Regions from separate parts of the Desulfobaculum sp. SPO524 genome, predicted to be linked through region 2. Evidence: predicted binding sites of a transcription regulator. Region 2 holds the regulator's gene; each other region holds the start of a gene.
What was found. Region 2 encodes sigma-54, which starts transcription at its own class of promoters, with help from an activator protein. Its sites were predicted from a motif close to CTGGCACGGNNNNTGCTT; they were not measured.
Positions count from the first base shown of each region.

Region 1: a site for sigma-54 is predicted at 4,225-4,242, ahead of ACI3L3_RS16745 (glycyl radical protein). Genes of this name have one in related genera too.
Region 3: a site for sigma-54 is predicted at 5,028-5,045, ahead of ACI3L3_RS02870 (flagellar hook protein FlgE). Genes of this name have one in related genera too.

Region 1 covers NZ_JBJDSB010000008.1:45,572-55,470, reverse strand. The annotation lists gene ACI3L3_RS16760 (ErpA-related iron-sulfur cluster insertion protein) at 1-135, opposite strand, end outside; gene ACI3L3_RS16755 (ErpA-related iron-sulfur cluster insertion protein) at 329-622, opposite strand; gene ACI3L3_RS16750 (glycyl-radical enzyme activating protein) at 659-1,552, opposite strand; gene ACI3L3_RS16745 (glycyl radical protein) at 1,702-4,146, opposite strand; gene ACI3L3_RS16740 (sigma-54 interaction domain-containing protein) at 4,445-5,950, shown strand; gene ACI3L3_RS16735 (sulfite exporter TauE/SafE family protein) at 6,049-6,783, opposite strand; gene ACI3L3_RS16730 (DUF4125 family protein) at 6,776-7,351, opposite strand; gene ACI3L3_RS16725 (APC family permease) at 8,200-9,684, shown strand.
Region 2 covers NZ_JBJDSB010000002.1:869,502-879,400, forward strand. The annotation lists gene kdsA (3-deoxy-8-phosphooctulonate synthase) at 1-660, shown strand, start outside; gene ACI3L3_RS09485 (KdsC family phosphatase) at 650-1,192, shown strand; gene lptC (LPS export ABC transporter periplasmic protein LptC) at 1,189-1,755, shown strand; gene ACI3L3_RS09495 (LptA/OstA family protein) at 1,758-2,261, shown strand; gene lptB (LPS export ABC transporter ATP-binding protein) at 2,263-2,985, shown strand; gene rpoN (RNA polymerase factor sigma-54) at 3,210-4,664, shown strand; gene hpf (ribosome hibernation-promoting factor, HPF/YfiA family) at 4,771-5,328, shown strand; gene ACI3L3_RS09515 (PTS sugar transporter subunit IIA) at 5,325-5,774, shown strand; gene rapZ (RNase adapter RapZ) at 5,777-6,679, shown strand; gene ACI3L3_RS09525 (PTS sugar transporter subunit IIA) at 6,735-7,166, shown strand; gene ACI3L3_RS09530 (PTS sugar transporter subunit IIB) at 7,168-7,638, shown strand; gene ACI3L3_RS09535 (PTS sugar transporter subunit IIC) at 7,691-8,341, shown strand; gene ACI3L3_RS09540 (manganese-dependent inorganic pyrophosphatase) at 8,733-9,656, shown strand.
Region 3 covers NZ_JBJDSB010000001.1:674,497-684,395, reverse strand. The annotation lists gene rnc (ribonuclease III) at 1-19, opposite strand, end outside; gene acs (acetate--CoA ligase alpha subunit) at 44-2,149, shown strand; gene ACI3L3_RS02875 (phosphotransacetylase family protein) at 2,212-3,273, shown strand; gene ACI3L3_RS02870 (flagellar hook protein FlgE) at 3,409-4,965, opposite strand; gene ACI3L3_RS02865 (methyl-accepting chemotaxis protein) at 5,482-7,452, shown strand; gene rnhA (ribonuclease HI) at 7,534-8,016, opposite strand; gene ACI3L3_RS02855 (hypothetical protein) at 8,026-8,535, opposite strand; gene ACI3L3_RS02850 (ABC transporter permease) at 8,648-9,895, opposite strand; gene ACI3L3_RS02845 (ABC transporter ATP-binding protein) at 9,879-9,899, opposite strand, start outside.

The DNA of each region.
Region 1 (9,899 bases), on a different contig from region 2:
GCCGAGTTTGATCTTAGAACTGCATCCGCCGCCGCACTTGTATTCGCGCAGGCGCACGCAGGTGCCTTCGTCTTCGTCCTCCAGCATGGAGCGCAGGCGCTCCAGCATCTCTTCGGGAATGTTTACGCTAAACATGTGTTCTCCTCTTGATTCAAGTGGTTTGGGGCGGCGCTTCTAGGCCCGCCCAGGGGGTGTATCACGTACAACACAGATGTCCGCCACAGACCCGGGGAGGAAAACGAAGAGGTGGGAGGCGCTCCAGAAAAAGCGCCCCTTGCCAAGACAACAAGGGGCGCACAGAGCAAACCGACAAGGCACGCGGAAAAGGCTACGCTTCCAGCGCAGTCAGCTCCACTTCCTTGTTTTCGTTAAACTTCAGGGAATATGCGGAGCCGTACTTGTCGAGGAAATCCTCTTCTGCGGTGAACGGCACGCCGCTCACCTCAATCTGCACGTCTTCGTCTTCGTCGGGTTCGTCCATGCCCAGACCGAGCACAACTTTGGCGTGTCAGCCGCCACCGACCTTGTATTCGCGCAGGCGAACACAGGTCCCGTCGTCCTCATCCTCCAGCATGGAGCGGAGGCGTTCGAGCATCTCTTCGGGGATGGAAACGGTAAACATGTGGTTTCTTCTCCGTCTGTGTCGAATGATGATGGGTTACACAATCACGGGGTTCAGCCCGTGCCGTACAAAACGTTCCTGAACCACGGCCAACTCCTCGGGCGTATACTGCGCCAGTTCGGGGAGCGGCATGTTCAGGGCGAGGTATTTGCTCTTGCCAAACAAGTGGCAGGGCATAATTTCAACCTCAGTGCGGCCGTATTCGGCCAAAAATTCCGCCATGGCGGCGATGTTCTCTTCCGAGTCGTTCATGCCCGGCATAAGGGGCATGCGGATGCGTACTTCCGTGCCGGACTCCAGCGCCGCGCGCAGGTTGCGCAGGATGAGGGCGTTATCCACGCCGGTCAGGCGTTTGTGCTCGGCGGTGTCCATGTGCTTGCAATCAAAGAGGAACAGGTCCGCAAGCTCGATGGTCTTGTCAAAACGTTCCTCCGGACAGTAGCCGCAGGTATCCACGGTGACGTGGAAGCCTTCGTCATGAACAGCCTGCACCATGTCGAGGAAGAACTGTCCGCCGGAGGTTGGCTCCCCGCCGCCGAAGGTGACGCCGCCGCCCGAATTCTCGTAGTACAGGGCGTCCTTGAGAATGACGTCCATGACCTGCTCCACGCTCATCTCCTCGCCGGACATAACGCGGGCCTTGGACGGACAGCTGGCCACACAAGCGCCGCAGTGGGTGCACAGGTTCATGTCGCGCCCGAAGACGCCGCCCTTTTCGACAACCGCGCCGTGCTGGCAGGTGTCCTTGCAAGCGCCGCAGTGGGTGCACAGGTTCTCAAACACCAGCATCTGCGGCGATGTGCGCTGCGACTCGGGATTGCTACACCATTTGCAGCGCAGGGGGCAGCCCTTCAAAAACACCGTGGTCCGAAGCCCCGGGCCGTCCTGCACTGACATTCGCTGAATATTGTAAATAATTCCCTGGCTCATCATCGCCTCCGCAGATGCGTTAGAAAGAGGTGCGCCCCCGGGTCTCTATCCCACCCCCAGGGGCGCATATGAGGAAGCAGTGGAAGCACGGGCGGGTTCCCCACCTCGGTGCGAGAGTCTTCCCCCCGCCCGCGCTTCCGGTTCCGGTACTAGGATGCGTACTCGGTACGTTTGATGATCTCGTTCTGCACGCCCTTGTCGAGGCGGGTGAAGTAGGCGCTAAAGCCTGCCACACGGACAACGAGGTCGGAGTAGTCCTGCGGGTTCTCCTGCGCGTCCTTGAGGGTGTCGGAGCTGACGCAGTTGAACTGGATGTGCGATCCACCATAGTCGCAGTAGGTCTTGATGAGCGACACGAGCGTCCTCATGCCGTGCGGACCTTCAATGATGGAGGGCGAGAACTTCACGTTGAAGTGGTTCGCGCCGTAGCGCACGGTGTCAATGGCTTCCGCACCGGACTTGATGAGGGCGGTGATGCCTTCGTGGTCGGTGCCGGGCATAGCGGAGACACTGCCGTCCGTCAGTGCCACGCCGGACTTGCGGCCCGTGGGCAGCGCGCCCATGAGGGAGCCAAAGTAGTTGTGGTAGGACAGGGAGTAGGCGTCCAGCGGGGTGCGGTGGCCGAAGCAGTCCGGACCCTGCGAATGGTGGATTTCGTCCACGTCGCGGTAGAACTGCTGCACAACGGCCTCCACCTCGGGCACGTCGTTGCCGTGCTTGGGTGCCTCGAAGCACATCTTCTGGATGTCCTCGTAGCCGACAAAGTTGGCTTCCAGAGCTTCCAGCAGCTGCTGCATGGTCAGCTGCTTGGTGTCAAAGACAAGGTGCTTGATGGCCAGCAGAGCGTTGGCAGCGTCGATGCCTGCGGTCATGATGGGGTTCACCTGAGAGTAGGTGCAGCCGCCTGCTTCCTCGCACACGCCGTTTTCAATGCAACCATCGTACATGGCGGAGCGGAAGATGCTGGGCACAACCTGCACGCGCGCCATCTGGCTGAGGTCAGAGTGCTTGCGGGAGATGTTGAACAGGTGATCCAGCTGCTTCTTGGTGGCTTCGTACACGTCGTCGAAAGTCTCGAAGGTCAGCGGATCGCCGGACTCGACGCCAACCTTCTTCTTGGTGACGGGGCACTTGCCGTTGTGGAGCATCAGTTCCACAACCTTGGCGAGGCAGGGCTGGTCTTCCTGTGCGATGAAGCTGCCTTTGCCGCAAACGCCGGTGGACACGCAGCCGAAGTTGCCGCAGTTTCGGGCGTCCTCAAGGGTGATGCCGTTTTCGTACTGGGAGAAGCGGGCAAGGTTACGCTGGACAACCACATCGTTGTTGAGGATCTGCGGCTGGCCGGAACCACCACGGATGCACTCCACAACCTTCTTCATGTAGGAGTCTTTGAGCTTGGGATGGAAGAGCAGGGTCAGCGTGGGCTGAATGTTCTTCATCTGAATCTGGGTATCAAGGAGCAGTTCTTCCAGCTCGGTGCTGGCGTCGTTGCCGTTGGCGTCCACGCCGCCGATGGTGATGCTCTGCCCGGTGTGACCGGACAGGGTCAGCGCGTAGGAGTTGCCCTGATATTCAGCCAGTTCGAGGTGCTTAATCCACTGGAACTTGAGGAGCGTGAGCACCTGTTCCTTAGTGAGGCGGCCTTCCTCGATGTCCTTCTTGTAGAAGGGGTACATGTACTGGCCATAGCGGCCCGGAGAGGTGGCGCAAGCCATCTGCTCAATCTCAATGGCGAGGTGCGTGAACCAGAAGGACTGGATGGCTTCGCGGAAGTTGCGCGCGGGGTACTCAGGGACGCGGCGGCAGATTTCGGCGATTTCCAGCAGCTCCGCCTTGGCCTTGGGATCGCTCTCGTCCTCGGCGGTCTTTTCGGCGAGGTCGGCGTAGCGATGGGCGTGCGTGATGCAGGCTTCAAGGGCCACGATCATGGCGCGGTAGAGATCGTGCTTTTCCTTGTTCGCCAAGGTGGTGGGGCAGTTCTCGAAGCGGGAGCGGATGTCGTCAATGAGCCAGCGCAGACCCTTGTTGAGCACCATGGGGTAATCGGCAATGCCGGAACCACTGGCGACGCTGACGTTCTCGTAGTACATGCCGGCCTTGGCAAACTGCTTGGGATTGATGCCGTACTTTTCCTTGAACATCTTATTGTTCAGGTCGATGCAGGTACGGCCCTTCCAGCGCTTGTAGGTCTTTTCAAGAAGTTCCTGCGTCTCGGCGGGGATTTTCATCTCGCCAAGGGAGGCCATCTTGGCCATCTGCATTTCTTCCTTGATCCAGGCAACATTCCACTCGGGGTAAGCGTACACGCCAGCGCGGACGCCGGTGAGGGTACCCACAATGGGGTTGCCATCCAGGAAGATGTTCTTCTTGGTCAGCACGCGCTCGAACAGCTTGGCGCGAATGTAGTAGGTGGATTCACCGCGGAACTCTTCGTACACCTCGTTGAGGAACTGGAGGCGTTCGGGGTCCATGACCTGAGGGGCGGTCATCAAAAAGTCTTTGAGTTCCTTCACGCGGCTATCAGCCGTATCCCAATTGATGCCGTAACCCGCGGCTGCGGTCTCGGCAGGCTTATCACACGTACACGTCGTCATTTCCGTCTCCTGTTGCTGTAAAGATTATCCCTGAGGTGATGATCCTTGCGGAGCTTTCTTGCTTGTTCGATTTGGAACTTGCACGGGGTGTGCCAGAGGGCACAAGCGGCGTCGATTTGTAATTAACTATCTGTTTTTACAGATTTTATTGACTTTGACGTGCTTTACTTTTTGGGTGAAAAAAGTTTGCAATTCGAAAAATTTCTTTCTTTTTAAAAACAATTCTTTCATTGTGCTGGGGCCAAAAGGGTGGCAAAAGCGCTCCCCACCCACAAAAGTAGCAATGAGGTTGTGAAAAATGAACGTTGACCCGCTCGCCTTTACCAATGTGTCCCGCAGGGACGTCCTTACCTCCGCCATGCGCACCATTTGGGAGAATCTGGGCTTTGGTGTCGCCGTGGTGAATGCGGACGGCATCTGTGAATACATGAACACCATCCAGCGCCGCGTGGACGGGTTCAGCCGCATCCACGTCGAGGGTCAGCACATCACCAGCCTCTACCTGCCCTACGAACTGACGCGCATCCCCACCATGGAATGCCTTGAAGACGGCAAGCCCCTGCTCAAGAAGTCCTATTACTACAAGACGACCAACAACTATCTGGCCAGTACGGTGTCGGACTTTATTCCGCTGTTTCGGCGGGGGAAGAAGGACGGCGTTATCGCCTTCACGCTGTGGACGGGCACCACATCCGTGGCGAACAGAGCGCGTGGGTGCGCCGGAACGGCGCGCAGTTCCGGGAAAAATACCGACTGCTATACCTTTGATTGTCTGGTGGGAGATGACCCGGCGCTGCGCGAGGTCCTGGACGAAGCCCGCACGGCCGCGGCCACACCCTCACCAGTGATGATTTGGGGCGAGAGCGGCACGGGTAAAGAAGTCTTCGCGCAGGCCATCCACTCGGAGAGCGAGCGACGGAGCAAGTCCCTTGTGCCCGTGAACTGCGCGGCCATCCCGGAAAACCTGCTGGAGGGCATTCTCTTTGGTACGGCCAAGGGCGCGTACACCGACGCCCCGGACAAGCCCGGCCTGTTCGAGGAAGCCGACGGCGGCACCCTGCTCCTTGACGAGCTCAACTCCATGCCCCTTGGCCTGCAAGCCAAGCTCCTGCGCGTACTCCAAGAAAAGCGCGTCCGCCGCCTTGGGTCGCATTCGGAAATCCCGGTGGATGTGCGCGTCATCAGCATCCTGAACGAGGACCCGTTCACCGCCATCCAAAACGGCCTTCTGCGGCGCGACCTGTTCTACCGCCTCGCTGTGGTGGGCATTGCCGTCCCGCCCCTGCGCGAACGCAAAAGCGACATCCAACTTTTGGCGCGAACGTTTATTGGGCGCTCCAGTCTGCCAGCTTCTGGCAAACCCGTTGTTCTTTCCGACGACGTGCTACATATGCTGCAGGACTACGACTGGCCGGGAAATATACGTGAACTGCTCCACGTCATCGAGGGCAGCCTTGCCCTGCTGGGCGAACGCCCGGCCATTGAACGCGACTGCCTGCCCCGCCACTTCCGCGACGCCTACCGCACCGGCGTTTCCATCAGTGGCCCCACTCCCGGCGGCGCCCAGCAGCCCCAGCCCGCCCCGGCGCCCGAGCCGGAACCGGCCTTCTTCGACTACAGCACCGTGAAAAAGAGCAGCGTCATCCCGCTGAAGGCCTGCGTGCAGGAATATGAAACCCAGTGCATCCGCAACGTCCTGCGCCTCACCGGCGGCAACGTGGCCAAGGCCGCACGCATTTTTCAAATCACAGGTGCCGGACTGCGCTACAAGATGCGCCAGCTGGGCATTGAGGACGAAGAGTAACGGCGCCGCGCGCAGAGCGCGAACGGAAAGAAAAACGCCGGTCAGGCAGGACATCATGTCCCGCCTGACCGGCGTTTTGTTGTTCAAAAAACTCCCGCCTAGAGCACGGCGCGGCCAAGGCAGACCACACCGGCGAGGACGATTACGCCCATGAGCACCCGCCGGAACAGCCCCACGTCAATACGGCTGACCACAGGGAAAGAACACAGGGTGCCGATGATGGTAGCCGGAACGCCGTAGAGCAGGTAGTCCGCGAGGATGGGCGTATACAGCCCGGACGCCGCCTGCAGGCCACAGGTCATGCTTCCGCGGATGATGAAAAAGACGCCAAGGGTGCCGAGGAACACGCGGGGCGTCCAGCCGGTGTACAGGCCGTAGGCCCCAACCGGCGGACCATCAAAGGAGATGGCCGTGCCCAAAAGCCCCGCGCCAAAGCCCGCCGCGCCGCCGCGCGCCCATGATTCGCCGCGCTCGCCCGTCACGCGGAACGAGTGCTGCCAGTAAACATAATAGAGCAGCAGCGCCCCAACCGCTCCCTGCAGCATGGACCCGGACACCACATTCAAGATGAAGAGCCCGAGGAGCGCGCCGGGCAGTGAGCCCACAAGCATGGGCCACAGCGCGGACACCCGGCAGTGCCGGAAATGCATACACGCAATGCAGCCGTCCATAACCACGTTCAGGATGCAACTCAGCGGCACAAGCTCGTGCATGGGGATCATCAGCGCGGCAGTGGGCACAGCCACCATGGCCCCGCCAATGCCGCTGACGCCCGAGACAAACCCGCCCACGAACCACGCGCAAAAGACGAGGAGGAAAACCGGTTCAGGCATCTGCGCACCGTGACGACTCCGCCGCCAACCGGGCTTCACACTCCTCCAAGCTGTTATGACCAAGCTGGCGCATCAAAATCTCGTAGCGTTCGCGCACAAGGTTGCGCCCTGCCGCCTGCGCGTCCTTTACGCAGGCCTCATAGGCCGCAAGGCTTTCACCGGAGTAGGTTTGCAGCTCGCACCCAAGGTACAGGCGGAATCCCGGCTGGCCATCGGCTTGCACCACATGCGGAAAGTCCTTGGTCACCTCTCGTCGCCACGCGCATTCAGCATTGAGGATAATATCTATACGCGGATCCGTGCTCAGCTTGGGAATGCGGCGCTCCATCAGCGCGTATTTTTCCGTCATCAGATTGCGCCCGGCCTCCTCCGCGCGGCGGACGTCCACCGCATAGGCCACCAGAAAATCATCAGACAGCACAGCGTGAGTCATCTCGCGCATGAGGCGAAAGGACTCCGGGCGCTCCTGACACAGGGAGCGGCCACCGCGGCTGTGCACGGCCTGAAACATACGCAGTTCACCAGCAATAATATCGTCAATCAAAGCCTTGCGGCGTTCTTCGGTCATAGTCTTTTCTCCTGAATGGCACCGTTTTCTTGCAGCGCGAAGTAAACGCGTCGAGGACGGAACAAGCCGCCGCGCAAAGATTCATCAGCTCTCCCGGAGGGGAGGCCAACGCCCCGCGCCACACATGCGCAGAACCCAGCACAGACGAGTCCCACCGCGGACTCACGCCTTTCGCGCTGCCAATAAAAAAAGGTGGACGAAGCGCCCGTTCTCGTGAAATGAGTCACGACATCGCGACAGCAAACTTGGTGCCGATTCACCTCGTGTGCTTGCGCAAAAAAACTGCATTCCGCGCAAGCCCCACGTCGCCTGCTCTTTTCATGCTTTTCCAAAGCCCAGCACGACTGCCCACAGATTCCATCCGCCACGAAAGCCCACCCGTCAGCGAGAAAAGAATTTACGCAAATGAAAAGAAAACTTTCTTTCCTGAAAAGAATTTTTCCGCGCGCTTGACGTTCATATACTATGAACAGAAAATTATACAAGAATACCGGGATATTATGGTGATAGTGAAGTCTTTCACGTACTGGCATTCAACTTGCTGGTTTTGTCACAAGCAATTCGCGAATCTGCTGACTCCCTGAAGGTGATGACCTCGTAGAGACCCGCTTGTTCAACTCTGCGTGAGAGGCTCGCCATGCACCGCCCTGCGGTATGTCGCCACGACGCATGGCACACAAACCCTCGACGTACACCCGCTGTGCGTCTACGGCAGGCCGTCGCCCCCCGGCGCGACCAGCCGGCGGCACCCCCAACGTGTACGCCCGGACCTGCCCCAAAACGACCAAGGCGCCCGCACCACGGACGCCTTCGAGAGGATAGTCGTGTCACAAGATGAACAGTTAGAATTGCAGAAATCGCTTTCCCCGGCTCAGGTCTGGGCTTTGGCCCTTGGCTCCATCGTTGGCTGGGGATGTTTTGTCCTCCCCGGCGATATGTTCCTGCCCGAAGCAGGCATCATGGGAACCCTTATCGGGTTTGTTGTCGGCGCACTGCTGCTGTGCTTTGTCGCCACCTGCTACAGCTACATGATCAAATATACCCCCGTTGCTGGCGGCGCGTTCGCGTATGCCTACGTCGGCTATGGCCCCACAGCCGCCTTCATCTGCGGCTGGGCGCTCGTCTTGGGGTATATCGCCATTGTCTGCATTGACATCGCGGCCCTTGCCCTTATTTTCCGCTTCCTTTTCCCAGGGGTCTTTGCCTTTGGCCCGCTCTACTCAATAGCGGGCTGGCAGGTGTATACCGGCGAAGTGCTCCTGATGACAGGCGCAACCCTGCTCTTCGGCTTCCTGAACTACCGGGGAATCAGCTTTGCGGGCAAGTTGCAGGTGGTTCTGGCCTTCCTGCTCACCGTGGGCATCATCTCCCTGTTCGCGGGAACGGCCTCCATGGAAAGCGCCCAGCTCAGCAACCTCATGCCGCTGTTCTCGGAAAACCGCTCCCCCTTGGCGTGCGTCCTGCTCATCTTCGCCATCTCGCCATTCCTCTTTGTGGGCTTTGACACCGTGCCGCAGGCGGCAGAGGAGTTCAGCTTCAACCCTGCCAAAGCGCGCAACATCATGATCATCGCCATCCTGTGCGGTGTCGTGCTCTACAGCTTTGTGACCCTGTCCGTTGGCATCGTGATTCCCTACCCCGAGATGCTCGCCAAGATGGACGCCATGCGCGCCGCTGGTGGCACCGCTTGGGCCACTGGCGAAGTCGCCAAAATGGCCTTTGGCAAGTTCGGCGCCGTTGTCCTCTCCTGCGCCGTGATGGGCGCGGTCTGCACCGGCATTAACGGCTTTTACATCGCCACCTCGCGCCTGCTGCTCAGCATGGCTCGCGGCGGCATCCTGCCTAAGTGGTTCGGCGACATTCACCCCAAGTACCGCTCCCCCTACAAGGCCATCCTGTTCACCATCGCCATCGTGCTGCTGACCCCCTTTGCGGGCCGCTCCGTAGTGGCATGGATCGTGGACATGAGCTCCCTGGGCACCGGCATGGGCTACCTATTCACCTGCCTTGCTGCGCGCCGCGTGCTGCTGGGTTCCCCGGCTGAAGCCAACCGAGGCGTGCGCCTGTTCACTTGCACCATGGGCACCATCACTGCTGTGATGTGCATCTCCCTGCTGCTCATCCCCGGCTCCCCCGCCTACATCGGCGTGGCTTCCCGCTGGTGCCTCGTAATCTGGATCGCCCTCGGCGTGTTCTTCTACTTCTCCAACAAGTCCGAATGGGCCAAGCTCCCCGAAGAACAGCTGCGTAGCAACATCCTCGGCAGCACGGACATCCCGGTCTTCTTCGGCAACTCCGCCCCCGAGACCCAATCCGAAAGCCCCGCAAAATAACCGCCAAACGCCCGGCCACAGCCACAAGGCCACCGAACGTACGACGCCCCCGCATGGACTGCCATGCGGGGGCGTTTTTTGGACGGGAACCAGGCAAAAGAGAACTCAAGGGAGATGCCAAGAGCTTACCGCAAGCTATCTGGGCGAGCATTCAGCCTTTGGGCCGTACCCCCCTCAAGAGGCTTAAGCATGGTCGCTCTTCAAAACATCCGGCC
Region 2 (9,899 bases):
TCTTTCGACAAAGCCAACCGAACCTCCGTCACCAGCTTCCGCGGCCCCGGCATGGAGCGCGGGCTGGAAATGCTGGCGCAGGTGAAGGCCGAGACGGGCCTGCCCGTCATCACTGACATCCACTCCCCGGAGCAGGCCGAAGCCGTGGCCGAGGTGGCGGATGTCCTTCAGATTCCCGCCTTCCTCTGCCGCCAGACCGACCTGCTGGTGGCCGCCGCCAAGACGGACAAGATCATCAACGTGAAAAAGGGCCAGTTCCTTGCCCCGTGGGACATGCGTTCCGTGGTGGAAAAGGTTCGCTCCACGGGCAATTCGAAGATTTGGCTCACCGAGCGCGGCGCCAGCTTTGGCTACAATAATCTGGTGGTGGACTTCCGTTCGCTGGCGATTATGCAGAGCCTCGGCTGCCCCGTGGTGTTCGACGCCACGCACTCTGTCCAGCTTCCGGGCGGGCAGGGCGGCTGCTCCGGTGGACAGCGCGAATACGTGCCCATGCTGGCGCGCGCCGCTGTTGCCGCCGGCGCGAACGGTGTCTTCCTTGAAACGCACCCCGACCCGGATTCCGCCCTGTGCGACGGGCCAAACTCATGGCCGCTGACAAAGCTGGACGCCCTTGTCCGCGACCTCGACAACCTCTGGAAGCTGCCCCATGAGTGCTAAGCTGACTGCCGCCGCCAAAGAGCGCGCAAAGAATGTGCGCGTGCTGGTGCTGGACGTGGACGGCGTGCTGACAGACGGCGGCCTGTACTACGACGCCTCCGGGCACGTCTCCAAGCGCTTCAACGTGCAGGACGGCCTGGGCGTAAAGCTGGCGCAGGGCGCAGGCCTTGTGGTGGCCGTCATCACGGGCCTCAAGTCCAAAGCCGTGGAAAAGCGCGTGCGCGAACTGGGCATCAAGGACTACTACGCCGGACACACGGCCAAGATTCCGCTACTCCAGAAGATTTGCGATACCCATGGCGTCACCATGGACGAGGTGGCCTACCTCGGTGACGACTGGGTGGACGCCGGCCCGCTGGCCAACGTGGGCCTGCCCATGGCCGTGGCCAACGCCCAGCCCGAAATTCACGATATGGCCGTATGGGTCAGTGAATGCCGCGGCGGCAACGGCGCAGTACGCGACGCCATCCGCTTTATCCTCGATGCGCAGGGCAAGTTGGACATCCTGTGGGCGGAGTGGAAACAGCGATGAACAGAGCGCGTATGCTCCTTGTCGCGGTGCTGGTCTTTGTGACCATGCTTGGCGCGGCCTATATCATTTGGCGTGGGAGCGGCGCATCCGTGGATGATGTGCCCATCACCGCCCCGCCTGTGGATATGGCCATGCAGGGCGTGGAGCTCACCCGCAGCGCCGGGGACGGCTCCCTGTGGACCCTCAAGGCCGAGAGCGCCGACTACGAAAAGCAGGACGGCCGCATCACGGTTGAGGCTCCCGTTATCGACTGGACCAAGGACGGCCGGGAGCCGGTGCACATCGTGGCTCCCAAGGGCCGCGTTGATCAGGCGACGGGGTCTGCGGAATTGTGGCCCGAAGTTGTCGTGACAAGTGGCGATACTACAGTGTATTCCAAGCGTCTGGACTATGACGGCGAGGCGCGGATTATCACCGTCCGCGAGGATGTCCGCATTGTGCGCGAGGGCATGACCCTCCGCGCGCCGGAAGTCGTCTATGATCTTTCCACCAATGTCATCACCGCCACCGGGGGCGTGGAGTCCGTCATGGACGGCATGGCCGCCCCGGGCAGGGAGAAGTAGCCTTGAAGACGTTTGCACGCACCGCCGCACTCGCCCTTGCGGGTGTGCTCGTAGCGGCCTCGCTGGCATTTGCCGCGGCCGCCGATACCGTACCGACCAAAATCACCTCTCAGAAAACCGTCTACGACGAAAGCGGCAAGACCGTCGTCTTTACGGGAGATGTGCTCGTCACCCGGCCGGATATGAAAATCTGGTCCGACAAGATGACAGTGCACCTCACCCCGTCCGATACGCCGGATACGCCCGGAACCATCCGCAAAATCGTTGCCACCGGCAACGTGCGGCTGAAGCGCGAGGGCAAGACCGGTACCTGCCGCAAGGCTGTGTACACCGCCGAAGATGGTCTGCTGACCCTCACCGGCAAGCCCGTGCTCAAGGATGGCGAAAACAGCATTGCCGGCAAGGTTATCCGCCTGTGGCTCAAGGACAACCGCAGCGAAGTGGAAAGTGGCGACGCACCCGTGGAAGCCATCTTCTTCACCCCGGCTGACGGGGGCGGCAAGTAGCATGAGTGTCCTTTCAGCCAATGATCTGTGCAAGATCTACGGGCAGCGCAAGGTTGTGCAGGATATCGCCGTCAACGTGGCGCAGGGCGAGGTTGTTGGTCTGCTTGGCCCCAACGGCGCGGGCAAGACCACCACGTTCTACATGCTGGCGGGCATCATCAAGCCCAACGGCGGCGCGGTGCACCTTGATGACGAGGCCATCACCATGCTGCCCCTGCACGAGCGCGCCCGCCTCGGCATGAGCTACCTGCCGCAGGAAAGCTCCATCTTCAAAAAGCTGTCCGTGCGGCAGAATCTGGAGATTATTCTGGAGCAGAGCGGACTGGACAGCGCAGAGCAGAAGCGGCGCGCGGACCAGTTGCTGGACGAGCTGGGCATTACGCGCCTTGCGGACCAGAAGGCCATGCACCTCTCTGGCGGCGAGCGCAGGCGGCTCGAGATTGCCCGCGCGCTTATCCTAAATCCGAAATTCATGCTGCTGGACGAGCCTTTTGCGGGGATTGACCCCATCGCCGTGGATGACATACAAGGAATTGTGCGCGGGCTGAAAGAGAAGGGCATTGGCGTGCTTATCTCCGACCATAACGTCCGCGAAACCCTGCGCATTTGCGACAGGGCCTACCTTGTCTACGAAGGCCGCATCATCCTGAGCGGTACTCCGGAAGAAATTTGTGCCGATCCGAAGGCTCGCCGGGTCTACCTTGGCGAGGGGTTCTGTCTGTAACCTTCCGGAAATTCTATATAAATCCCTATATTCAAGAACCTTGCCAGTCTTGGTTGCAAGCTTGTTGTGAATGTGGCATGGTGCTTGTGCGGTCGGTAACGAAGTCCGCACAAGCACCATTTTTTTTAGATGCCGTAGGCACTGTCGCACTTCCGCCCCCTTTGACGGGGCAGCCTGATACGGAATCTGCAACGCCAACATTTCGCAAGAAGACATAAGCCAACATGGCACTTGAACTACGACAACAACTCAAGCTCTCTCAGCAACTGGTCATGACACCGCAGTTGCAGCAGGCCATCAAGCTGCTGCAGCTCTCCCGCGTGGAGTTGGTGGACATGGTCCAGCAGGAACTCCTCGAGAATCCCCTTCTGGAGGAGGCCGCCGTCGAGCCGTCGCAGGAGAAGGCCGAGGCCGAGCAGGACGCCCGGTCGGCAGAAGCCGTAGACAACGGCGAAGCCATGGCCGATGGCGTTGGCGATCAGGACGCGATGCAGGGCGCGGATTGGGAAAACTACCTCGGGGAGTTCTCTTCCACGGGGCGGCAGTCCTCGGCGCGTGAAGCGGAAATCCCGGAGGAGGGCTTGTCCTTTGAGGCCCGTCTCTCGTCCAAGCCATCGCTGGAAGGGCATCTGGAATGGCAGATTCGCCTCTCGGACATGACGCCGGAGCAGGTGGACATCGCAGAGGTTATCCTCGGCAACCTTGGCTCGCAGGGGTACCTGCAAAGCACCGTTGAGGAAATCGCCGAGGAAGCCAAATGCTCCGTGGACGCCGTGGAGGAAACGCTGCACCGCGTTCAGCGCATGGACCCCGTGGGCGTTGCCGCCCGCGACCCGCGCGAGTGTCTGCTCGTACAGCTTGAGGTCAACGGATACGACGACCCCATCCTGCACTCCCTCGTCAGCGACCACCTGGAGGACCTTGAAAAGCGCCGCTACAAGCCGCTGGCGCGCAAGTTCCGCCTCACCCTCGAAGGCCTCAAGGAATACCTCGACTTTCTGCAAACCCTTGACCCCATGCCCGGTGCTGCCTTTGGCAGTGGCGAGGCGCAGTACGTCAGCCCGGATGTGCACGTCTACAAGTACGAGGACGACTTCGTCATCGTGCTCAATGACGACGGTTTGCCGCAGTTGACGGTTAATGATTTCTATCTCGATTCCGTGAAGGATGGGCGCGGCGCGCCGGAGAAGGAATACCTGAACGAGCGCCTGCGTTCCGCCCAGTGGCTGATGAAAAGCCTGTACCAGCGCCAGCGGACCCTCTATAAGGTTATGGAGAGTCTTGTGCGCTTCCAGCGCGGGTTCTTCGAGCATGGCGTGACCCGTCTGAAGCCCCTCATCCTCAAGGATGTGGCAGACGACATCGAAATGCACGAATCCACCATCAGCCGCATCACCACCAGCAAGTATGTGTCCACGCCCCATGGCGTGTTCGAGCTGAAATTTTTCTTCAACAGCGCCCTCGGTATGGACGACGGATCACAGGTCGGTTCCGAGAGCGTGAAGGCGCACATCAAGGAACTCATCGGAAAGGAAGATACCAAAAAGCCTCTTTCGGACGAGAAAATCGCCGATATCCTCAAAGGGCGGCTTCAGGTCAACATCGCACGGCGAACTGTTGCCAAATATCGCAGCTCCCTCGGCATACCGTCCTCCTCCAAACGCAAGCAGGTCTTTTAGGAGGGGCGGAGTGGCGACAACACCCTTTATTTTCAGGCTGAATGCAAGTACACTTTCCAATATGGTGAGTATTCGATCCAACCCCAGCAGTTAAGGAGGATCGTCGATGAACATCAGCTTGACCTTTAAGAATTTCGAGCCTTCGGACCATCTCAAGCAGTATGCCCGCAAGCGCTTTGAAAAGCTGATCAAGTACGCCGATACCGGCAATGCCGAATTGCAGATCAACATGAGTGTGGAGAAGTTTCGCCACATCGCGGAGGTCTCGCTTGCCGGGGACAATATGAATATGTCCGCCGTTGAGGAGTCGGAAGACATGTACTCCTCCATCGACCTTGTGCTGGACAAGATGTCCGCACAGGTCCGCAAGACGCGTGAAAAGGACAAGGACCGCCGCCGCGCGCGCGACACCGTGCGCCAGGAAGACGTCGCCGCCCTTGCCGGATTCGACGCCGAGGACATGGACGCCGCATCCGGCCCTGTCATCGTGCAGGCCGACACCTACACGCCCAAGCCCATGATGGCCGACGAGGCCGCCATGCAGCTGGACACCTTCAAGTATGATTTCCTCGTGTTCCGCAACGCTGAAACCGAACGGGTCAACGTCATCTACCGCCGCAAGACCGGCGAGTATGGCCTCATTGATCCCGGGATGTACGAATGAAGCTCGGAGATTTTGTCGATAGCGATTTGATATTCCCTGAACTTTCGGCCAGAACCAAGTCTTCGGTTCTGGCCGAACTTGTGGCCGGGGCTGCGCAGCATGTGCAGGGCATTGACCCTGAACATGCCAAGGAAGTCCTGCTGGAGCGGGAATCCCTGGGTACCACAGGAATCGGCGACGGCATCGCCATCCCCCACGGCAAGCTGGAAGGGCTGGACGACATCGTCGTTGTTGCCGCCAGAAGCCGCGAGGGCGTTGACTTTGATGCGCTGGACTTTAAGCCCTGTCATATCTTCTTTCTTGTGCTTGCGCCGGAAAAGGTGGCCGGGATGCATCTGCGCATCCTTGCCCACATTTCGCGCACTCTCAAGGATGAGAAGTTCCGCACGGCCTTCTTGGAGGCTGGCGATAAGGACGAACTGGTCCGCCTTATCAAGGGAGCCTAAGCATGGAATCTGTTGTGCCGGGAGCGGCCGCCGAGCCGGATTTTCCCGTCATTATCCTCTCCGGACTCTCCGGAGCGGGCAAATCCACTGCCCTGAAGGTTTTTGAAGACCTTGGCTTCGTCTCCGTGGACGGGCTGCCCCCGGATGTTATCCCCGAATTCGTGGACCTGTTTCGCCGTCAGAAAGAGGTGTACCATCGAGGGTTGACCCTTGGGCTGGACGTCCGCCATTCTGACTTTACCGCCAAATGGGAACAGACACGGGGCATCCTTGCCGAAAGCGGCGTGGAGCCGCGCGTGGTGTTTATTGAAGCCGGAGAAAATGTGCTGCGCCGCAGGTATGCGGCCACCCGCCGTCCGCATCCGCTGGAGCAGGGCGTCGGGCTGGACCGCGCCCTTGTGGAGGAGCGCCGCCTGCTCGCCCCGGTGCGTGACTTGGCCGAGCTTGTCATCGACACCTCGGACTATTCCATCCACGACCTGCGCCGCACGTTGCAGGAAAAGTGGAATTTCCTGCAGGACAAATGCTATGGCCTGCACGTGTACTTGGTGACCTTTGGCTTTAAGCACGGGGTGCCAACGGACGCGGACCTTGTCTTTGACCTGCGCTTTTTGCCGAATCCGTACTTTGAGAAGTCTCTGCGGAGCCTGACGGGACGTGACAAGGCGGTTTCCGATTTTGTCCTGCGCTCGCCAGAGGGCGGGGAATACCTTGAGAAACAGCTTGATTTCCTGCACTATGTCCTGCCGTGCTACGCGCGGGAAGGGCGGTACAGGCTGACGGTTGCCATTGGGTGCACCGGCGGCAGGCATAGGTCCGTCGCCGTGGCCGAAGCCGTCTTTGACTCTCTGCGTCAGGCAGAGTATTCCGTATTTCTTGAGCACAGGCATCTCGACCTCGAATGAGGCGGGTGAAGGACGAAATTCCATTCGCGCCGAAAGTGGCGCGCTAGCGGGTATCATGAGCGAAAAGACAACCAAGACAGTCGGTGTGGTCATCGTCACCCACGCGGAGTACGGCGAGCATTTGCTGAATGCCGCCGAGGTCATCCTTGGCGAGCAGGAATACTGCGAAGCCATCGGTGTGGGCGTGGATCAGGAGATGGACGAAATTCTCCAGAACCTGCGCGAAGCCGTGGAACGCGTCGATGCAGGCGCCGGCGTGCTGATGCTGACCGACATGTTTGGTGGCACCCCCACCAATCTCAGCCTGTCCCTTATGGGCTCCGGGCCGCTGGAGGTCATCACCGGCGTGAACCTGCCCATGCTGCTCAAGGTGCTTGGTACCCGATCCATGAAACTGAAAAACCTTGCCAGCGAAGCCGCAAGCGCCGGCTGTCAGGGTATTGTCGTCGCAGGCGAAATTCTGCGGCGCAAAGTCGCGGAAGGCTAAAATGTATTGGGTGCGCGTGGACAACAGACTGATCCATGGTCAGATTATCGAAACGTGGCTCCCCTTCACCAAGTCGCGCTGGATTGTCGTTGCGAATGACGACGTGGCCCACGATCCATTGCGGCAGGAAATTATGGGGCTTGCCATCCCGCACGGGGTGGAGAAGTGTTTTGTGGACGTGGCGGGGCTTGCCGCGTTTATGCATGCCAAGTTCGGGCCGGACCCGGACCCCGATGTGCTGGTCCTCTTCGCCTCGTGCGAGGACGCCCGCCGTGCCCATGAAGATGGCCTCGGCTTTGGTGTGCTCAACCTAGGCAACCTGCACTACGGACCAGGCAAACAGCAGCTGTGCGCCCACGTATCCCTCTCCGAGGAAGATAACGACTGTCTTGGCTATTTCTCGTCCACCGGCGTGGAACTCGACTTCCGCTGCGTGCCGACGGAACCCGTGCATGTGAGACGAACATGGTAGGAACTCCGCTTGCGAGCATTGCCACGGTTGTGGCGGTCGGTTTTTTTTTGCCCTGAGCTCTCTCGGGCGTTTTGCCGTCACTGTCGGCATTCTTGAGCGCCCCATGGTGCAGGGCCTCATTTGGGGGATTGTCACTGGCGACATGACCCTCGCCCTCAGTGTTTCCGCATTTTTTGAGCTGTTCTGGCTCGACCTCATCCCCGCTGGGACGTTTATCCCCCCCAATGCCGCGGCAGCGAACCTTGCCGCGCTCACTTTGGTGCACTTTTTTGGCTTCAGCACGCCCGCCGAGGTGGTGTTCCCATTGCTCTTTAGCTTGCCCCTTGGGTGGATAGCGGCGCGGGTGGAGTACCTGCACAGGAACTTCCAGAACGCCTCCTACAATAGTCTGCAGGCGCAGGTCGGCCTCAGCGCCAGCCCCGGCGACTACGCGCCGGGCCGCCTTGTGCGGCGCTCCATCATGCAGATGGGCGTCTTGTCGTTTGCGTTTTTTGAGGCCAGCGTTTTGGTACTTATCGTCATCGTGAATTTCTTCCTGATGCGCGGCTTCCTGCATTTGCCCGCGGACGCTGTCACGTGGGGGCATTTGTGGATAGCCGCCTCCATTGGCCCTTTGCTGTCCCTGCGCTCCGCCAAGGCTTATGCCCTTATCTTTGTCCTTGCAGGCGGCATTGCCGCGCTTGCGGCGCTGGGGACGTTTTAGCCCCCAGACCCTTTGCGGCAGAATTTCTGCGACCAACGGCCCGTATGAGCATGCTCATAGGGGCCGTTTTTGCGTCTGGCAGGGGAGAGCGGATGGACTGGGGACTCGGGAAAACTCTGTTATGTCAATGGGTTGATTTTTGATTGTGGCCCCGATATCTGTCGGTTTATCGATATTTTTAAGTGGCGTGCTTTTCTTGTTCCTTTTTGCGCAAAGTTTTTGTAGGCTCAGAGCCGCCGGTTGGCGGGAAATGGTCCAAAAGGCCCGTGATTCCCATACATTTTTTTTGAGTGTGTAGGCTCTTGGCAGGAACAGACCTTTGTGCTATTTGGCACAAACTTACAGCGTCAACTTGCCTAAGCTTTCGCGCTAAATCCATTGTTAGGAGGATTTGTCAATGTTAGTTCTCGGTCACATGAATCCTGATACTGACTCCATCGTCGCCGCCATTGCCCTTGCCGATCTGCTCAGCAAGCGTGGCATGGAAGCCAAGCCCGTCGCTCAGGGCGAGGTTACCCCCGAGTCCGCTTTCGTTCTGGAAAAGTTCGGTCTGACCGCTCCTGAGGTTGTGACCTCCGTGGCCGGCCAGAAGGTCGCCATCGTCGACACCACCGAGCTGACGCAGCTGCCCGCCGACATCGCCGAAGCCGAAGTCGTCGCCGTGGCCGACCACCACAAGCTGGGCGACCTGGCTACCCCGAATCCGCTGGAAATGTGGGTGTGGCCCGTTGGCTGTACCTGCACCGCACTTAAGGGCATGTACGACTACTATGGCATCGAGATCCCCAAGAGCATCGCCGGCGCCATGGTTTGCGCCATCCTGTCCGACACCGTCATGTTTAAGTCCGTCACCTGCACGGACGCCGACAAGAAGGCCGTTGAAGAAATGGCTCAGGCCGCCGGTATCTCCGACGTGACCGAACTCGGCATGGAAATGTTCAAGGTGAAGAGCGCCGTCGACGGTGCCCCCATGCGCGACCTCGTGTTCCGCGACTACAAGGACTTCGACATGGCCGGAAACGGCGTTGGCATCGGCCAGCTGGAAGTTGTGGACCTCGACATCCTCAAGCCCTACGTGGACGGCCTGTACGAAGAGATTCAGAAGGTCAAGGACGAGAAGGGCCATCACACCGTGATGCTCATGCTCACCGACATCATGAAGGAAGGCACCGAGATGCTCTTCGTGTCCGACGACAAGGAAGTCTTCAAGAAGGCTTTCGGCGTGGACGCAGGCGATCGTTCCTTCTGGCTGCAGGGCTGCATGTCCCGCAAGAAGCAGGTTGTTCCGGACTTCCAGGGCAAGGCTTTCGCCTAACCAAGTCCTTTCAGCCTGACTGAATAGAGCACGCATCAGACCCGGCAGGAATTTCCTGCCGGGTCTTTTGTTATGCCGTTATGTGGCCGATATGGGGAAGGTGTCAGGGTGTCGACACTTCTCGCTTGCAGTCTCTTCTGCGCGGGGCTGAATGTTGCGCCCGCGGCTGAAGCCACGGCCTGTCTGCCAGCCGTGTCTCTCCCTACGTCGCGGCGAGCCTCGTGAAGGTCTGCTGTCTGCGGG
Region 3 (9,899 bases), on a different contig from region 2:
TTTCGAGGTCCTGTTTCATCATGTTCTCCACATGTAGGTCGTCATGCCCGAGCACAATCTTGAAGCGCTATTCACGCCTGCGGCCGTTGCGGTTATTGGTGCATCGGCTACGCCGGGCAAGGTTGGTCACAGTGTTGTGGCCAATCTGGTGGAGGCCGGATACCAGGGGGAAATTTTCCCGGTCAACCCCAAGGGGGGCGAGGTTCTCGGCCTGCCTGTGGTTCAGGACATCGCGTCCTTGCCTTCGCCGCTTGATCTGGCCGTGGTCTGCATTCCACCCCGTGGCGTGACGGATGCCGTGCGGCAGCTGGCCCAGCTACCGGTGCGCGCCGTCATTGTCATCACTGCGGGCTTTAAGGAGACCGGCCGGGAAGGGTACTACCTTGAACAGGAACTCACGTCCATTGCCCGCGAGAAGAATATCGCGCTGCTTGGGCCAAACTGTCTTGGACTCAATAACACTGCCTGCGGCCTGAACGCTACCTTTGCCGCAGGGCAACCCCGGCAGGGGAATATCGCCTTTTTTTCGCAGTCCGGGGCGCTGTGCACCGCCATTCTCGACTGGGCCCTTGGCGAGAATATTGGCTTTTCTTCGTTTATCAGCCTTGGCAACAAGGCTGTGCTGGACGAGTCCGACATGCTGGAGCACATGCGCGACGACGCGCAGACCAACGTTATTCTTGGGTACATGGAGAGCGTGGACGACGGGGTGCGCTTTATGCGGGTGGCGCGCGAGGTCACGCGCGAGAAGCCCGTCATCGTCATCAAGTCCGGCACCACGGCGGCGGGGGCCAAGGCGGCCTCCAGCCACACCGGAGCCATGGCCGGGTCCGAGCAGGCCTATGCTGCGGCCTTTGCGCAGTCCGGTATCATGCGCGCGCGGGACGTGGCCACGCTGTTCAATTTGGCACAGGCCTTTTCCATGCAGCCCCTGCCGGAAGGGCCGAACCTGTGCATTGTAACAAATTCCGGCGGCCCCGGCATTATGGCCGCCGACGCCTGCGAGCGGAGCAATCTGCTTATCAGTCCGCTGTCCGCCGCTACGGTGGAGCGCCTGGGGACGTTTTTGCCGCCCTTTGCCTCCTTTTACAATCCCGTAGACATCATTGGCGACGCGGACGCCGAGCGCTACAGAAAAACCCTGGAGGCCGTGGCGCAGGATGAGCTTGTCCACGCCGTGCTTGTGCTGCTGACGCCAACGGCCTCGGCGCAGATTGAGGAGACGGCGAGGGCCGTGGCGGATGTGGCCGCCACCAGCGACAAGCCCGTGTTTGCCTGCTTTATGGGGCAGGAGCGCGTGGGGCCGGGGCGAGAGCTTCTGCTGAAGGCCGGGGTGCCGTGCTATGGTTTTCCTGAGCCAGCCATCCACAGCATTGAGACCATGTACCGCCACGCCATGTGGAAGGCGCGCCCCAAGGCGCTGGAGATGAGCATTATCCGCGACGCGACCCGCGCGGCCGAGGTGGTGGACAAGGCCCGCCGCCGTGGGTGTGTGGAGATTGTGGAATTTCAGGCGCAGGAATTGTTGAAGGCCTACGGTCTGCCCCTGCCGGAGACGGAGCTTGCCCGGACCTCGGAGGAAGCCGTAGCCATTGCCGAGCGGATCGGCTATCCCGTTGTGGTGAAAATCGCCTCGCCGCAGATTTCGCACAAGAGCGATGTGGGCGGCGTGCGCGTTGGCCTTGGCGATGCCGGGGCGGTGCGCGGGGCATTCATGGACGTGACGTCGCGGGCCCAGCGCCTGCGCAAGGACGCGTTCATCTCGGGCTGTCTGGTTCAGGCCATGGCCCCCAAGGGGGCTAAGGAGGTCATTGTGGGCTTCAAACGCGACCCGCAGTTTGGCCCGCTGGTGATGTTTGGCCTTGGCGGGGTGTATGTGGAAGTGCTGAAGGATATCGCCTTCCGCCTTGCGCCGCTGTCCAAGACCGACGCCCACGATATGATACGCGAAATCCGATCCTACCCCCTGCTGCGCGGCGTACGCGGGGAGGCTCCGGTGGATTTTGGCGCCATAGAGGATATCCTGCTGACTATGTCCCAGCTTGCGGTGGACATCCCGGACATTTTCGAGGCCGAGTTCAACCCCATACTGGTGGACAACAATGGAGCGACGGTGGCGGATGTGCGCGTTACCCTGTGCACCAATTGATGGGCCGGCCATACACGAAGCAGCAAACGACAACAGGCCATACGAACGATGAGGAGGACACAATGTCAGGCATCTACATAGGCTCGACCTCCGGGTTTTCCGGCAAGAACATGGTCGTGATGGGGCTCGGCCTGAAGCTGCAAAAGGACGGCTACAGCGTCGGCTACATGAAGCCCGTCGGGGCCATGCCCACCGAGATTGACGGCAAACCCTGCGACGAGGACGCCTATTTCGTGCAGGACATTCTGGGCCTGAAGGACGACCCCGCAGACGTCACCCCCGTGCTGGTGACGCAGGATTTTAAGGTCCGCGCCTTTTCCGGCGAATGCGGCGACCTGATGGGCGACATTGAGTCCGCCTACAAACGCGTCAGCGCCGGGCACGATGTGACCATTGTTGCTGGCTCGGGCAGCATGTACTCGGGCAAATATTGCGACGTGGACGCCATCAATGTGGTCAAACGCCTTGGCCTGAAGACCATCATCATCGACAGGTATCAGGAAGAATTGAAGTACGACTACCTGATGGCCATGCGCGAAGCCCTTGGCGAGTCGCTCCTTGGCGTTATCCTGAACGACATTCCGCCGTCCTTTATGGACGAGGTGGAAGGCATGCTGCGCCCCTGTTTGGAGCGCGCGGGCGTGCGCGTTTTGGGCGTTATTCCCAAGGACCCGCTCATGGGCGCCATCAAGGTGTCCGACCTTGCGGAGCGCCTTGGGGGCAAGGTGATTTCCGCGCAGAACAAGGCGGACAAGGTGGTGGAGAACTTTCTCATCGGCACCATGCAGGTGGAGAACTTCATGACCCACTTCCGCAAAAACAAGAACTCCGCCATCATCGTTGGCGGCGACAGGTCCGACGTGCAGCTTGTGGCCCTTGAGGGCAACTGCCCTTGCCTTGTGCTCACCGGCAATCTGTACCCCAACGACATCATCCTCACCCGTTCCGAGGTGCTGGAGGTGCCCATAGTCATCGTGCGCGAGGATACCTATTCCGTGGCGAAAAAGATGGAAAGCATCCTCTCGCGCCACAAACTGCGCGACATCATCAAAATCCGTCAGGGCGCGCAGTTGGTGAGTTCCAGCATTGATTACGAATTCTTTAAGTCTTCACTTGGTTTGTAGCCAGACGGCCTTTTGTCAGAGTGGAGACGGGGCGTCCCCTTGGGGGCGCTCCGTTTTTTTATGGCACAAAACACGACCGCCCCCACAGCAGCAGAGTGCGGTGGGGGCGGTCTTTTTCGCTGTGCGCTTGAAAGATTAGCGCTTCATGTTGATGAGCATCTCCAAAATGGAGTCCGAGGTGGTGATGACCTTGGAGTTGGCCTGGAAGCCGCGCTCCGTGGAAATCATCTTCACGAACTGGTCGGCCATGTCCACGTTGGAGGTCTCCAGCGTGCGTTCTGAAAGGACGCCGAAGTTGGCTTCTCCGGGCGTCCCTTCGACGGCTTCGCCGGAGTCCTGCGTGGCGCTGAAGTGGTTGGCGCCTTCGCGCCTCAGGCCCCATTCATTGGTAAAGGTGAACAGGGAGAACTGGAACAGGTCCTTGTTTACGCCGTTGGAGAAGTTGCCGACCATCACGCCGCTGCGGTCCACGCTGATGCTGGAGAGGAAGCCCTCGGCGTAGCCGTCCTGCGCCTTGGTAATGGTGGAACTGGTGCCCATGAAGTTGGTCGTCGGCCTGCTGGCCGGGGTGGCCCCGGTCATGGTGGGCAGCAGGGACGCGTCGGTCCCGATGTCCGCCGCCGAGGCGATTGTTCCGCTGTCAAAGCCTGTGCCTGTCAGGCCAAGGTCAAGACTGATGGTGCTTGGCCCGGAGGTTACCGTGGCCCCGGTTTCGTCGGCGCTGAGGAAAGTCATGTCGAAGGTGGGCGCGCCATCTTCGGAGACGCCTGCCGGAGTCCAGTTGGCGGGGTCGTTGGCGTCGCCGGTGCCGCTGTAGTTGAAGGCCGACATGCCCTTCAACTGGCCCGAGGAGTCAAAGGTCAGGGTGCCAGCCATGGCAAGGCCTGCGCCCTTGGTTCCCGCCATTGCGGCGCGGCCGTCTTCGCCGGGGTCGAATCCGGCAACAAATTCATATGTGGTCTCGCCGCCCGCGTTGCTGGCGGAGACAGGGTCAAAGTGCACGTTGAGGGTGTGGGCGTTGCCCTGGTCGTCATACACCTTTACCGCGGCGGAGTAGGCCGTGGCTTCGGTGCTGAGGGGACCGTCCTCATTGGTGCCGTCCCAGCTCTTGAGCAGGGCAAAGAACGGGTCCGTGGCGTCGGAGGTGCGCTCTTCGTCGGCGGCAAGGCCAAGATTGACGTTCAGCGATACGGCGGAGGTGGCCTTTGGCGGCACGGTCACAAGGCCGCCCTCGCCCATGGTTAACTGGATGTCCGTGGTGGCGGCGGCAACGTTGCCGTTGTCGTCAATGGTCTTGCCCTGCACGTGGTAGCCGTTGGGGTCCACAAGGAAGCCCTCTTTGTCGAAGCGGAAATTGCCCGCGCGGGTGTAGCGGACCTTGTCGTCCTGCGTCACGCGGAAGAATCCGTCCCCGGCAATGGCGAGGTCCGTGGCCTCGGCCCCCGGCTGAAAGCCGCCGATGTTGAAGTCCGTGAGGATGCCGCCAAGCCCGACGCCAAGCCCCTTTTGCGACATGCTTACATCCGGGGAGGACCCCGTGGATGCAAACTGGCTCATCAGCGTCTGGAAGTGAACGTCCGCGCTCTTGTAGGCGAGGGTGTTCACATTGGCCAGATTGTTGCCGATATTGCCCATGCGTTCGCCGTGGGACTTCATGCCCGTCGTCCCTACGTACATGGATGAAAAACTCATACGTGTTCTCCTTCACTACCGATTTTTGCCCGGAAGGCATTTTTTGCCTTCGCAGGGGTATATCGCAAAGGCCGTGCCAGAATGTGCAGGAGTGTGCGACGGATGTGCTGTGCGCGACGCTAATGCACGGCGCATAAGGGTTTGATGCGTTAAAATGCCGGGATTGCGGCTGTTTTCGCGGAGTTTGTACCTTGCAAGAGTTGCGCTTTTGTGCTGAGTGGACGCGTGCGCTCACGCAGTGAGGAGGCACGTTTTGCATCATCGTCATGCAGCGGATGATGGTGCGTGCCCGCGGCCTGCGTCCCGAGTGCGCGGCCGGGCACAAAGATGCGCGGGGCGGCAAAAAGCTTTTGATTTCAGATGATAAAGTTGTTTGTATAGATTCGCTTAAGCGTATTGAAGTCATACTGCGCCTGAGGGATATGCAGTACGGCTCTGGAGCAATCTGCGGATAGAGTGTTCACAGACAATTTTGCATTGGGCTGAAGGCTCTTCGGCCCGTTAGGGAGAGAGGACATGTCTGTACGGATGAAATTGACCAGCATCGGGGCCATAGCCCTTGTCGGGCTGGTCGCGGTGTTCGCCATTAGTGTGTATGGCGGCTGGAGTGTGCGGCAGACAATGCTGCTGGAGAAGGAAGCGAGCAGCGCCGGGGCGGCCATGCTTCAGGCGCGGCGGCATGAAAAGAATTTTATCTTGCGCATGGAGCGCCAATGGGCGGACAAAGCCATAGACGCCCTAGGCGATGTGCGCGCGCGGCTGCGCCATCTGCAGCACAACGACCCGGACTTTGCGGCGCGCGCCGGAAAGGCGCTGAGCTACCTTGAAAGCTATGAGGGCAGCTTCAAAACGGCGGTCATGTACGAAGAGCGCCTTGGATTCAGTGAGGATCAAGGCCTGCGCGGCGAGATGCGCCGCAGCGTGCACGACATGGAAAACACCTTTGCGCGTGTGGACGTACCGGAGCTGCAGTACCGCCAGCTGATGCTGCGCCGGTACGAAAAGGACTTCATCATCCGCGGCAGTGAAAAGGCGGAGCAGAAATTTGCCGGGGCCGTCCGCCAGATGCGCACGGCTCTTGATGCCTCTGCGGACATTGATGCCGCCCTGCGCTCGCAGCTGACCAGCGACCTTGACGCCTATGTGAACAGTTTTGCCCAGTTGGTGAAGACGCGCCACGCTCTGAACGACCAGCGGGCCGCCTTCATCAACGCCGCCCGCAGTGTGGAGCCGCTGGTGCTGAGCATTGCGCAGGACGCCGCCGCGCGGCAGGATTCCGCATTCAAGACAAACGTCATTGTGTCTGTTGTGGCGGCGCTGGCTACGGCGCTGGCGCTCATTGTGTGCATCTACCTTGTTGGGCGTTCCATTCTACGCCCCCTTGCGGCGTTGCAGGACTGCTCCGACAAAGTGGCGCAGGGCGATTACGAGGCGGTGTCCAAGGTGGGCTTTACCGGCGAGTTTGAGGCGCTGCGGGCGGATGTGGAACTGATGGTTGCCAGCATCCGCAAGGCCATGGACGACGCCCACGCCAAGAGCGGGGAGGCCGCCCAGCAGGCGGTCAAGGCGCAGAAGGCCATGGACGAAGCCCACGAGCGCGAAGCGCAGGTGCGAGAACTCCTCGGCACCATTACCGATGTTGCCAAGCAGTCTGTGGAGATTACCGAGGCGTTGTCCGCCGCGTCTGCCCAGCTGGCCGCCGAAGTGGAGCAAACCACCGAGGGCGCGGCGCTGCAGCAGCAGCGCGTGGGGCAGACCGCCACGGCCATGGAGCAGATGACGGCGTCCATCCTTGAGGTGGCGCGCAATTCCGCCTCCGCGGCGGAGATGGCGCACAAGAGCCGCGAGGATGCCATGGAGGGCCGCCAGCGCGTGGAGAATACGGTCAAGGACGTGGCAAAGGTGCAGTCCAGCACCGAGGAACTTTCCGCTGTCATGGACGACCTGAGCGAAAAGGCCAGCTCCATTGGCGAGGTGATGAACGTTATCGCGGACATTGCGGACCAGACGAACCTGCTTGCCCTGAACGCCGCCATTGAGGCCGCCCGCGCGGGCGACGCCGGGCGCGGTTTTGCTGTTGTGGCCGACGAGGTCCGCAAACTGGCGGAGAAGACCATGGCCGCCACGCAGGAAGTGGGCCGGGCTATCTCCGGCGTGCAGGAATCCGTGCAAAGCACGGTGGCCAAGCGCCGCGTGGCCGAGGATGCCCTGCAGGCCACAGTCCAGCATGCCCGCGAAGCCGGAGAGATGCTGGAAGGCATTGTGGAGAGCGTGGAAGGCACGGCCCAGATGGCGCAGAACATCGCCACCGCAGCCGAGGAGCAGTCCTCCGCCTCCGAGCAGATTAACGGCTCCGTGGAGGAAATCAGCGTGGTGACGGACGAGACGGCCAAGGGCGCTGTGGAGTCCGCCGAAGCCATCCGCGGCATTGCCGGACGCGCCGAGCAGTTGCAGCGCCTTATTCAGCAACTGCGCGCCGCCAGCTGATACATCGTACCGGAACTATAACGAACGGCCCGGAAGGAGATGTCCTTCCGGGCCGTTTTTTTTCGCCGGGGCGGGGGGAGGTTAGCCGGGGTAGCCCTCGTCAACGGGCAGGCCGGACTGCTGGGCGGCGGCTTTGGCAAGCTCGTCACAGCGTTCGTTGTCCGGGTTGCCGCTGTGGCCCTTGACCCAGTTGTAGGAAATGTTGTGCTTGGCGATAAGCGGCAGGATGCGCTGCCACAGGTCCTGATTTTTTACGGGCTTTTTGGCGGCGGTTTTCCAGCCGCGCTTTTGCCAGTTGCCAATCCAGTTTTGCCGGATGGCGTCCAGAAAGTATTTGGAATCGGAGTGCAGTTCCACGTCGCAGGGGCGCGTGAGGGCGGAGAGCGCTTCGATAACGGCGGTAAGCTCCATGCGGTTGTTGGTGGTTTCCCGGAAGCCGCCGGAGAGTTCCTTTTTGGTGTCGCCAAAGCGAAGCACCGCGCCCCAGCCGCCGGGACCGGGGTTGCCGAGGGCGGAGCCGTCGGTATGGATGATGACGGTCTGCCCGTCTGGTGTGTCGGTCATGCTGTATCCTTATGGGGTCGTCGTGTGGTTCAGGTCCATGAGCCGCTGCCACGTCAGGGCGAGGGCCTTGATAAGGCCTGTGGGCCAGCTGTCGCTGGCAAAGTACGGCGCCATGTGCGTTGTTTGCAACTGCGTGATGAATTCCGGCCCAAGGGCGCGCTCCACCAGCGGCGGGAAGAAGACGATGAGCTTTTCGTTGGCGGTATCAAGGCCGAAGAATATGGTCTTGGAGTCCAGCGCCGGGATTTCCACGGGCCCGTCCTGAATGGACAGGCGCAGCTCCACGCCGAATTCCTCTTCGAACATGCTGGAGAGCTCGTAGAGGTGCTTCTTTTGCGCCTTGCTCATAAGGCCCGTGGCGTCCTGCAGGGTACTGCGGGATTTGATGTCCTCTATGGTTCTGTCAAAGTGCTGCATGTACAGCCAGCCCACGCCGAGAAAGACGCAGATGAGGAGCATGATGCGCAGAAAGCGGATGCCGCCCGATTCCGATTTGGGCGGCAGGATGTTGAGTCGCATGGGGGTCTCCTTGAAGCTGCCCGGCCCGCTGGAAGGCGGCGCCATAAGGGCGTGGTGGACGATGCCGCACGGTATGCGCAGGGGGTGTGCGCCGTCAAGGCGGTAGGGCGGTCTAGTTTTCCTCACCTCGCAGGGCGGCAACCGGGTCCATGAGGGCGGCGCGCCGCGCCGGACGGATGCCGAACACGACGCCAATGGCCGACGCGGAGAGGAGCGCCAGCACAAAGACTTTGGCCGAGAACTGAATCTCCAAAATGCCAAGACGGGACAGCGTTTGCCCAAGGCCCATGCCAAGAGCCATGCCGATGAGCGCCCCGGCGCAGGTGAGCAGCAGCGCCTCCATGAGGAATTGCGCCGTCAGCACCCACGAGGACGCCCCAAGGGCCTTGCGCAGGCCAATTTCCGTAATGCGTTCGCTGACGCTGATATAAAAGAGGTTGGCAAGGACAAAGCCGCCCACCAGCATGGCCACGGCGGCGGTAACGCCCAAAAACGCCACCAGCCCGCCCTTGAGGATGCTGATGAATTTGAGAATTTCATCGGCGGTGAGGATGGTGAAGTCGTCCGGTTCATCGGCGCGCAGGCCGTGCAGGTGCCGCAAAAAGGAGCGCAGGTTCTCCACGTGGGCGCTCATGTGCTCCGGGTCGTGGAACTTGACGCGGATGGCGCGGAAGTATTTGCGGTCCATATTGAAGCGCTGGGTCAGGGTGGTCAGGGGCAGGACCATGCGCTCGTCAATATTGCCGCGCCCGCCTGTGAAGCCCCGGTACGACAGCCGCCCGATGATTTGCACGGGCAGGTCGTCCAGAAACACCACCTTGCCGATGGGCGATTCGTCGCCGAACAACTCCTGCGAGACGGCCTCGCCGATGAGGCCGACCTTGGCCCCGCGCGTCACGTCCTCCTTGGTGAAGTCGCGCCCGGCGGCCAGCGGCCAGTTCCAGACCTCGGAGTAGCCCTCAGTGGCGCCGACGACCACGGGCACTTGCATATTCTTGTTGCCCGACTTGGCCGTGATGTTGCCCTTGCCGCGCATGGGCACCACCAAATACGCGCCGGGCAGGGACTCGCGCAGGCGGCGCACGTCCGTCCACGACAGGGTGAGGGTGCGCTTGCCCACGGCGCGGCTGCGGATGTCGCCGCCAAGGATGAAGGCGGCGTCCGGGCCGAACATTTCCATGATTTCCATGGTGCGCCGCTCCGCGCCGTCAATGGCCGTGACGATGATGGTCAGCGCCGCAATGCCAAGGGCGATGGCGGAGACCACAAAAGCACTGCGCAGTTTGTAGGCCCACACGGCTTCGGCGGCAAAGCCGAGGGCGCGGTACAACTGGCGGCAGGCCCTACAGGTTGGACGCAATCTG